2 regions of the Planococcus notacanthi genome follow, and region 2 is predicted to be linked to the other one. Evidence: riboswitches for the same ligand, from Rfam matches in the RefSeq annotation. Region 2 holds a riboswitch; the other holds the start of a gene.
What was found. A riboswitch is a leader RNA that binds a small molecule or an ion and turns the genes downstream of it on or off. The one in region 2 is predicted to bind thiamine pyrophosphate.
Positions count from the first base shown of each region.

Region 1: another riboswitch for thiamine pyrophosphate. It lies ahead of thiT (energy-coupled thiamine transporter ThiT); the one in region 2 lies ahead of tenA (thiaminase II).

Region 1 is NZ_JASDCQ010000006.1:41,204-46,648, reverse strand. Features, by position in the region: gene QMA01_RS16590 (SGNH/GDSL hydrolase family protein) at 1-417, shown strand, start outside; gene QMA01_RS16585 (M20 family metallopeptidase) at 698-1,771, opposite strand; TPP riboswitch at 1,918-2,016, shown strand; gene thiT (energy-coupled thiamine transporter ThiT) at 2,114-2,695, shown strand; gene map (type I methionyl aminopeptidase) at 2,852-3,604, shown strand; gene QMA01_RS16570 (tryptophan-rich sensory protein) at 3,715-4,449, opposite strand; gene QMA01_RS16565 (M3 family oligoendopeptidase) at 4,644-5,445, shown strand, end outside.
Region 2 is NZ_JASDCQ010000002.1:405,775-411,219, forward strand. Features, by position in the region: gene QMA01_RS09500 (ABC transporter substrate-binding protein) at 1-3, opposite strand, end outside; gene QMA01_RS09505 (ABC transporter ATP-binding protein) at 263-1,387, shown strand; TPP riboswitch at 1,409-1,512, shown strand; gene tenA (thiaminase II) at 1,633-2,316, shown strand; gene thiM (hydroxyethylthiazole kinase) at 2,318-3,103, shown strand; gene thiD (bifunctional hydroxymethylpyrimidine kinase/phosphomethylpyrimidine kinase) at 3,100-3,945, shown strand; gene thiE (thiamine phosphate synthase) at 3,929-4,582, shown strand; gene thiW (energy coupling factor transporter S component ThiW) at 4,579-5,064, shown strand; gene QMA01_RS09535 (YkuS family protein) at 5,154-5,445, shown strand, end outside.

The DNA of each region.
Region 1 (5,445 bases), on a different contig from region 2:
CCGCATGTCCGCGACAGCCAAAAATCCGGAACGGCCAAACAACTTGACCGGCTGAATGAAATTCTGGAACGTTCCGCTGAAAAAGCAGGAGCTACATTTGTTTCCGTAGACCAATCGTTCGGTGATGATGCTGTAGACAAAGTTCCGAATGCAGCTGACGTCCATCCGAATGCGGCTGGCTATCAAGCAATGGCCAATGCATTTTTCGGTGAATATCAGAAAACGTGGACGGTTGAAGATTTTGAATTGCCGCCACCGAATCCATTGACATTCGAACAGATTATGGAAGCGCAAGAGCAGGAAGGTGATGGAGGGCAAGAAGAAGAGGAAAGTGAGGCTGAAGAGACAGCCCTACGGCCATCTGCTGGCAGTCCGACCGGTTACCTGGCTTTGCGGGAAGCTTTGCCTTATCTCTAGAAAAGCAAAAGCCTTTGTCGCATAAAAAAGTTCCGGCATGAGTTTCATGCCGGAACTTTTTAATTTAGCGTTTTTTTCCACGCGTCGGAGGTTGCTGTGTAGAAGCTGGTTGCCCAGCTTTTCCTTGTTTTCTTTTATTTAATATTTTACGGATAATCGGATAAGCGATGGGGCCATATTTTATCGCGGATTTCACTAGTCGTCCAATTGCCATATAAATCTCTCCAATCATAGGGTTAGTAATTAGTATTTTCCCGAATCAGGCAGTGTGCAAACATTTTTACGCTGATTGCGCATGTGCCAACAAAATGTCTTTGTATTCATGGACGCTGGAAATCAAGACATACTCGGCGTTGCCATGCCAGTCATCTCCACTTGGTCCAAATTCAATGGCACCTTCGCCGCCGGTGACGGCTGCATAATACCGTGTATCGGCTGCACCGTGCTGGCCGAATAATACGGCTTCTTTATCAGTCGTTTCGAGAATCGCTTTTTGCAGAGTCTGGATAAATGGGTTTTCTTTTGTTGTTGTCAGCGCAGGTGTTGAACCTGAAGCTTTATAATCCATGTCGATGTTCAAGGTTTCAGCTAATTCTGCTAATTGCCGAACGATTTCCTCTTTATCCTGTCCAGGCATAAAACGGATGTCATAAGACATTTCGCACGTTTCAGGCACCACGTTATAACGGTCTCCTGCTTTAATGATCGGCAGGTTCACCGATGGCTGCTCATAATACTCAGTAGATTCTTTCCGGAATGGCAGCTCTGTTGCAGCCATATGGAATTTCATAGCGGATTCGATGGCATTGATGCCTTCCCAAGGGCGGCTGCCGTGTGCAGGCTTGCCTTTGAAAACCATATCCATTCGTAAAATCCCTTTCGACTGCAATCCGACTTTTAAGCCTGTCGGTTCTCCGCAAATAACAAAATCACCATGGAAGCCTTGCTCGACCAACCACTTAGATGTATTGCGGCCACCGATCTCTTCGTCGGTGACAATATGTAATTGAACTTTTCGGTTCAAACCGCTAGGCTCCAGTTCAATAAAGGCTTGCATCATTGCTGCAACACCCGCTTTCATATCAGCTGCGCCGCGTCCGTAAATGCGGTCTTGTTCTTCGACTGGCACAAACTGTTCTTTATGGCCAGGAACTACATCGACATGGCCATTCCAAACAATGGTCTCATTGCCTTGTCCTTTCTCAGCAGTGAGCATCAAGTAGCCTTTATTGTCGTGGACAGTAACCATTTCTCCTTTTTGTTTCAGCCAGTCGGCACAAAAAAGGAGAGCTTCATTTGCTGCTTCTTTTGTATCACTTTGAATTTTAATCAATTCCTTCAATAATTCAATCATTCATTCGGCAACCCAGAATCCCGGCTGCCTCCACCACCTTTCGGATTTTTTCACTACCATCACTTTACCCTGTCAGAGCTACTTAAAACAGTCTTGCATTAGAAAGAGGCCTTGTGTACAATACAGGTGACTGAATAAATATTTGTATACACCACAAGGGGAGCTTTAGCTGAGAGTGAACAATCTGTTCTTACCCTTTGAACCTGTAAGTTAACACTTGCGCAGGGATGTGGATGGAAACCGGCTCTTACAACGGCGCCAGGCTCTGTCCTGACGCCGTTTTTAATATGGTTTTATTCACGGCCCTTCTGGTGATGTGCACAACACATTAAGGAGGAAGTCATGAGAAATAAAAAAGTATTGTTGATGATGGAGATTGCCATTTTTGCAGCTCTTGGATTTGTATTGGATTTTGTTTCTTTCCGGATGCCGCAGGGAGGTTCGGTCAGTCTGGTGATGATCCCGATTATTTTAATTGCATTTAGGCGAGGGGTCGCTGCCGGTGTACTGACGGGAATATTGGTGGGGTTGCTGCAGATTGTTTCGGGCTTTATTTCTGTCGCGCCTTTATCATTCGGATTTGTTGTCATGCAGGTTTTATTGGATTATCTTCTGGCTTACGGTGTCGTAGGACTGGCTGGTGTCATGCGCACCAAGTATCTGCAGCATGCGCATGCCAAGCAAACCGGCAAGATGTTGGCCGCTATTGTCGCAGGGGTGTTGATTGCATCGGTGTTGCGTTATTTGGTTCACGTCATCACAGGAATCCTGTTTTTCGGTATGTTTGCTGAAGGCAATGTGGTCATCTATTCAGCGATCTATAATGCTACCTACATGATACCTGTATTCTTGCTTGCCGCTTTTGTCTGTGCCGCACTTTTTGCCGCTGCACCCAGATTAGTGGATGCCGCTAATACGAATTAACACAAGCAAAGGGCTTTCCGGGAATTCATTCCGGAAAGCCCTTTTCTGTTTAGGAGTTCGAGCTTGCTTGCTAGTTTTTTCAAATCCGCCAAGAAGCCTCCAGTTTAATTTTGTGGTATAATTCTTGAATAGAAAAGCTTGAAAGAAGGGTCATTGATGATAGCAACTACTGATAAAGAAATTGAAATGCTGAAAAAAGCCGGCCAAATGGTGGCTGAAATTCGCGAGGCGATGAAAGCAGCAACCAAAGCTGGAGTCACTACCAAGGAAATTGACGACTTGGGCGGTAAATTATTCGAGGAGCTGGGCGGAGTTTCCGGTCCGAAATCAGAATATGATTTCCCAGGATATACATGCATCAGCGTTAATGAAGAAGTGGCGCACGGCATTCCAGGCAATCGCGTTATCCAGGATGGTGACATCGTAAATATCGATGTTTCTGGTTCATATGAAGGATATTTCTCTGATACGGGAATTTCCTTTGTTGTAGGCGAAGGGCATCCGGATAAAGAAAAAATATGTGAAGCAGCCGCATCTGCGTTCGACCGTGCGATGACAAAAGTCAAAGCCGGCGCTAAACTCAACCAAATCGGCAAGGCAGTGGAACGTGAAGCAAAAGAACAAGGCTTGTTTGTCATTAAAAACCTGACTGGCCATGGCATCGGGAAATCACTGCATGAAGCTCCTCAGCACATTTTGAACTATTATGATGCATGGGAAACGACCATCCTGAAAGAAGGCATGGTACTTGCAGTAGAACCGTTTATCTCACAGAAAGCTGAACATATCGTGGAATCAGGAGACGGCTGGACATTCATCACACCGGACCAGTCATTGGTTGCGCAAATCGAGCATACTGTGCTTGTGACAAAAGGCGAACCGATTCTTTTGACTAAACTGGAAAAATAACTGGCGCATAAATCGAAAAAGGGATTCGGGGTTTTATCCGGATTCCTTTGCCGTTTTCAAGCCAATAAAAAACGGTAGACAAACTCGTAAAACGGAGTTTGTCTACCGAATCAGTGAACTGCCTCGGCAGTTCTTTTTTTAATTAATAGAACACCGGTTAATATAACGCCACTCAAGAACAAGGCAGCAGTTGTCACCAGCATTTCACCTGTACCGTGTTTAACGGCGATTCCAATAAACGCCCAGATAAAGACCAGTGCAAAGGGAATATCGAAATGATGGAAACGGATATGCAGTGCCAGCGCAGTTGCAACAGTCAACATGATGACGGTCCACAGCTGGTCACTGAGCCCCCAGCCGCCCCAATTGTGGTAGGTCAACACAAAGCTGATGTTGGCGATGGTTGCCACACTGATCCATCCCATGTTAACTGAAATCGGCAGCCGTTCTGTGAACTTTCTTTCCGAGTTGCTGTATTGCAGGTAAAGGGCGATCAATGCCACCAAATAGCCGAGCATCGCGGCGATGGACCAGATGAAAAATTCATAATGCCAAAGCAGCAGCCAGCTGATGTTAAAGACACAACTCAAAACAAAGAACAAGACAATTTTAGATGAAGGGGTTTGTCCCTTTCTTAAATTCACCCAGAAAGCGATGATCCAAATCGCCAGCAATAGATAGATAATAGACCAAATTGAAAATACATAACCGGCTGGCGTAAACAGGACCAGAATCCGGTTTGAAATTTCGCCGGTTGTTTGGCCATTCAGCGGCAAAATGTTTGCTAGAGCATTTGTGACAATCACGGCGAGAAAAGCGATTGTCATAAGCAAAATACGAATCATGCGAAATCCCTCCTTCTTTTCAGTATACCTGTAGCCGTTTCAATCAACAATTAACCATTTCCAAAAGATTCCCTAAAAATGGCGATAAGGTGAAGAGTTTATGGGAGGGAGTGGAATATTGTTCCGGTTCCGGAATAAAAAATGTTATACTAATAAGTGTTTTTAGAAAATTTAGTTTACCAGGGGGAAAAATTATGACAGTCAATTATCCGGAAGTATGGGATTTGGATACATTATTTCCAGGAGGCAGCGAATCACAGGAATTGCGTCAGCATATGGATGACGCGGCCACAAAGCTTTCTGGGTTCGAAGAATCGGCCCAACAGTTCGAAGTTCCTTCTGCAAAAGAAGATGCACAAAAGGTAGCTGATCTGCTGGAACAGATGAGCTTAATGATGAAGCACCTAAGCCAATCCGGTGCATTTATCGGCTGTTTGATGGCCCAAAATACACAGGATAAAAAAGCGGCGATTCTGGATAGTGAATCTTCTTCTTTATCAGCTCGCTTCCAAAATTCCTTCCAAAAAATTCAGCAGGATTTGGCGAAGACAGAAGAAAGCGTTTGGGCAGAATTGTTGAATGAAGAACCTTTGCGCGACTTCACTTTCGTTTTGAATGAATGGCGTGAAGAAGCAAAGATGTTGCTGTCTGAAAAAGAAGAAAGCCTGATTACGGCATTGAGTGTAGATGGCTATCATGGCTGGAGCCAGTTGTACGATATGTTGGTCGGAGAGATCAACGTTACTGTTACAGTCGACGGCGAACCAAAAACCTTATCGGTTGGGCAAGCCAATAATCTAAGTTCCCATAAAGATGCTGGAGTCCGTAAAGAATCTTATGAAAAATTAGAGGAAGCTTGGACAGATAAAGAAGAATTCTTTGCGAAAACATTAAACTCCATCGCTGGCTTCCGTTTAGAAACGTATAAAAAGCGCGGTTGGGATAATCCGCTCCAGGAACCGTTACATATCAATCGCATGAAAGAAGAAACATTGG
Region 2 (5,445 bases):
CATTTCTTCCTCTCCTTTTCTGTTTTGATGGGCACAAGCTGGGGTATCTATAGAATGCATTAACTTCGACTTCCGAAGATTTAAATGGAATGCCCCAATAGCTCTTTTAGATTCGTTCCCCTTTCTAAAGGATTAAAAATCCCTCTAAACAAGCTTTTGCAGCAAGAACTCGCAATGTGAGTGCGTTTACATGATAATAAAAATTTGTAATTGACGGACAATTAACTATACTTAAGAAAAACATTCAAAAGGAGAATGCGGAATGGCAGAGATCAAAATCGAAAAGCTCGGGAAAAGATACGATAATGGTGCTCTTGCTGTATCAGATTTTAACCTGAATATCCAGGATGAAGAGTTTATCGTCTTTGTCGGCCCGTCAGGATGCGGGAAATCCACGACTCTCCGGATGATTGCAGGCCTGGAAGAAATAACAGAAGGTGAGTTTTTTATAGACGGCAAACTCATGAATGAAGTCCAGCCGAAAGAACGTGACATTGCGATGGTTTTCCAGAATTATGCCCTTTATCCGCATATGACCGTGTATGAAAATATAGCTTTTGGATTGCAGCTGCGAAAGTTCAAGAAAGCGGAAATCAAGCGGCGTGTCAATGAAGCCGCCGCTATTCTGGGATTGGAAGATTATTTAGACAGAAAACCGAAAGCATTGTCAGGCGGACAGCGGCAGCGTGTAGCTCTTGGGCGTGCGATTGTCCGTGACGCCAAGGTCTTCCTGATGGATGAACCTTTATCCAACTTAGATGCCAAACTGCGCGTTCAGATGCGTGCCGAAATCGTTAAGTTGCACAGACGGTTGAAAACCACAACTATATATGTAACCCATGACCAGACAGAGGCCATGACGATGGCTTCTCGAATCGTGATTATGAAGGATGGGCTGATTCAGCAGGTCGGCTCTCCAAAAGAAGTCTACAATTTTCCTGAAAACCGGTTTGTGGGCAGTTTTATCGGTTCTCCTGCCATGAATTTTTTTGAAGGAAGAATTGATAAGGGACGTTACGTGATGGGGGACAAAATGCTGGACATCCCACCACAGATGATGGAAATGCTGAAAAATGAAGGCTATGAAGGAAAATCAGTTACGCTGGGAATCCGGCCGGAACATATTCATGTGAACAATGAAGATCTGTCGAATATTCCAACCAGTGAGTTTGAAGCAGTCATCACGGTTTCTGAACTGACAGGAGCAGAAACGATTCTTCATGCGGTTTATGCCGAACAGGAATTCATTGCTCGCGTAGAAGCTACCACGACTATCGAGCCGGGCCATACGGCAACGCTTGCATTCGATATGGCTCACGTCCACTTCTTTGATGATGAAACGGGAAATCGGATAAAAGCTGTAGAATTTTCTGAATCTATGCTATAGTGATTTCGAAAACACAAATAAAAACACCACTAGGGGAGCCGGATATCGGCTGAGACAGGCATAAGCCTGGACCCTTCGAACCTGATCTGGATCATACCAGCGGAGGGAAGTGGCGACCGTCTGCTATTTTCTTTTACAATCGCAAACGCCGCTTCCCTTTGCCGGGAAGCGGCGTTTTTATTTTGTGAAAAAAGTTGCAGTGCTTAGCCACTTGCAACTGGATATAGAAAAAGGGAGATGGAGAAATGACATTTTGCAAAGAAGTAAGAAAAGAATGCGACAGCCTGTGGCAGGCAAGTTTCGATCATCCGTTTGTGAAAGGCATAGCAGATGGAACCTTGCCGATCGACAGATTCCGTTTCTATGTTATGCAGGATGCCTATTATTTATCGCACTTTGCGAAAGTGCAGGCGCTTGGTGCATCAAAGGCCAAGGATCTGGAAACGACACAACGTTTTGCATTCCATTCTGCACATACTTGCAGTGCTGAGCTGGCATTGCATGAATCGTTCATGGAAATTTTGGAAGTCACTAAAGAAGAGTGGGCTGCTTTTGAACCGTCTCCAACTGCATATGCCTATGTTTCGCATATGTATCGTTCGTCAGAAGGCGATCTGGCCGATGTGTTGGCCTCTATTTTGCCTTGCTACTGGCTTTACTTTGAAATCGGTGAACGTTTGAAACATGCCAAACCGGACCACCCTATTTATAATCGGTGGATTGAAACATACGGTTCCGATGAGTTTGCTTCACTTGTCAACGAACAGATTTCGCGCATGGACAAGCTGGCGGAAGGACTGCCGGAAATACGGAGGCAGGAACTGAAAAATCATTTCCGGAAAAGCAGCTACTATGAATGGAATTTCTGGGAACAGGCATGGAAAAAAGAATCCTGGGCATTAGAGTCTATTAAAGAAGTAGGTGTGTAACATGTTCAGCCAAATAAAACGTGAAAATCCGCTGATCCATTGCATCACCAATCATGTAGTTTCGAATTTTCAAGCCAATGGCCTATTGGCGATCGGCGCTTCTCCGATCATGGGAGAAGCGCCTGAAGAAGCAGCTGAACTTGCCCGTTTGGCGCAGGCCTTGTCATTGAATATCGGAACCTTGCATGCAGAATCGCTGAAAAGCATGCTGACAGCCGGAGAGGCGGCCAACCGGCTGGGTATTCCTGTCGTACTGGATCCTGTCGGGGCAGGAGCAAGCAATTTCCGGAAGAAGGCTGTAAAAGAAATTTTGGACCTGGTTGACGTTAGCGTCCTTCGGTGCAATGCAGGAGAGCTCGCAGCGGTAGCCGGGAAACAATGGCAGTCGAAAGGTGTGGATGCAGGAGAAGGGCTCCTGGAAGTCCGGGAGCTTGCCGTCACCACTGCAAAAAGATTTAACTTTGTGGTAGCGGTCACTGGAAAAACGGATATTGTCACTGATGGAAAACAAGTGATTGAAATTCCTTTTGGAGATCCGATCATGGCTTCGATTACCGGTACGGGTTGTTTGCTTAGCAGCATTGTGGCTGCTGCGATGGCAGTCCGGCCAGAAGACCCTGTAAAGACTGTCAGCAACGCATTGCGTTTTTATGCAATCGCCGGTCAGCTGGCTGCGAAATCAACGAGTCTTCCGGGAGATTTTCAAGCGGCTTTCATTAATCGTTTGGCCAGCCTGACGGATAGCGGTGTGGAAGAACAGATCTATTTACAGGAGGGATTACGATGAGCAGAATTCCGCAGACTTTAACAATTGCCGGATCGGATTCCGGAGGAGGTGCGGGCATCCAGGCAGATTTGAAAACGTTTCAGGAACTGGGAGTTTACGGAACGTCTGTGGTCACCGCCGTGACTGCCCAAAATACGACAGGAGTCACCGCCATTTATCCCATGTCTGCCCAAGCCGTGCAAACGCAATTAGAAGCTGTCGGCAGCGATTTTAAAATAACCGCTTTAAAAACCGGCATGCTGTTCAATCCGGAAATCATCAAAGAAACTGCTGCCGCGATCCAGCGATTCAACTGGAGGAATGTGGTTGTGGACCCGGTGATGATCGCCAAAGGAGGAGCCAATTTACTGCAGCAGGAAGCAGTGGAAGCATTAAACCGCCATTTGCTGCCTGTGGCTTTACTGGTCACGCCAAACATCCCGGAAGCAGAAGTGCTGACAGGCATCCCCATTACAGATGTCTCGAGCCGCCGCCTGGCTGCTGAAGAGATTCTGGCAATGGGAGCCAAGTCAGTTGTCATTAAAGGCGGACACGGAACAGATCCGCAGTATGCTGAAGATTACTTGCTGCAGGCAAATGGGGAATCGCTGCTGTACCGCTCAGCGCGGATTGCGACTGGACAGACACATGGCACCGGCTGTACATTTGCGGCGGCAGTGACCGCGCAGCTGGCTAGAGGGCAAGAATTGCAGGATGCAATCCATACAGCCAAGCAATTTATTCACGCTGCACTCAGCGAGCCCTTGAATATCGGCTCAGGCCATGGGCCGACTAACCATGCTGCGTATAAAACGGTGTTAGCCGAAAGCAAGGAGGCTGCGAACATTGAAATTTTCCGATAAGCCCTCCATTTATTTTATTATGGGATCCAGGAATTCAGGAGACCGCAATCCTTTTGAGGTATTGAAAGCGGCGTTGGAAGGTGGAATCACACATTTTCAGCTGCGCGAAAAAGGTGAGGGTGCATTATCGGGCACTGAATTGCTGGCGTTTGCTTTGCGTTGCCAACTATTATGCAACCATTACAAGGTCCCTTTCATTATTAATGATTCAGTCGAACTGGCCTGCCAAATTGGGGCAGACGGTGTACACATCGGACAGGAAGATCTAAGTGCCTCCCAGGCACGCAAACTAATCGGCAAGGAGAAAATCTTGGGTGTCTCAGTCCATTCTTCAGAAGAAGCGAGAAAAGCTGTAAAGGATGGTGCTGATTATGTCGGGATGGGGCCGGTCTTTGGGACGACTTCGAAAGCTGATGCAAAAAAGCCGGCAGGTGTTGAAGGAATTCTGACGGTCAAAAAGGAATTTCCTGAATTGCCGGTAGTGGGCATCGGGGGCATTACTCCTGGAAATGCAAGTCTTGTATGGGCAGCAGGGGTTTCAGGAATTGCGGTCATCTCGGCGATAACTGAATCGAAGGACATTGCCGGTCAGGTTGCTGCCTTACAAGCTTCCAGCAAAGAAGGTATTCGAAAATGAAAACTAGAAAACTGGTTCTGATGGCGATGTTTGTCGCTATTGGAGTGGCTGGTTCCGCTTTTGTTTATTTTCCCGCTGGAATTGCCCGTGCATATCCCATTCAGCATGCCATCAATGTCATCGCTGCAGTTCTTTTTGGTCCGGGTCCAGCGATCCTGATCGCTTTTTTGACAGGTGTCGTCCGAATCTTGACCGGTACCGGATCGTTGCTGGCTTTTCCAGGCGGGATGATTGGAGCGTTGTTGGCGGGGATGATGTATGCGAAGTTCGGGAAAATCTGGTTAGCAGGCTTTGGGGAAGTAGTGGGTACTGGAATCATCGCATCTTTGGTTGCGGTGCCCTATGCGCGGATTTTGCTGGGTACTGAATTTGGCGCTTTGTTTTTTGTGCCGCCCTTTTTCATTTCCAGTTTGACCGGTGCCATTTTAGGAGGCATATTGGCAATGCGCCTTGCGAAAACTGATCCTTTAAAAGCATGGTGAAAATCTCGGAATTTTCTTGCAGGTGTTTATAAATTCTCAATTGAGGGGAAACAGTGCAATATAGACTTTTAAAAGGGAGTGGACAGATTATGGTGAAAATTGCAGTTGAACATCCATTTACATCAGTACGTGAAGCATTGGAGAAAAAAGGATATCAGGCAGAAATGCTTGAAGACAAATCAGATTCGACCGACTATGACGTCATTGTTGTGAGAGATCAGGAAGATTTAGCTGATTATCATATGAGTGTATCACTTGTTGAAGCTAAAGGACGGACCTTATATGAAATCGTGGAAGAGGTGGAAGAGCGCCTCGTACGTGGCGGCAAAATCCAATCTCCACAGCCTACTGAAGCTGAACGCAAGGAAAGCGGCGGAGGCG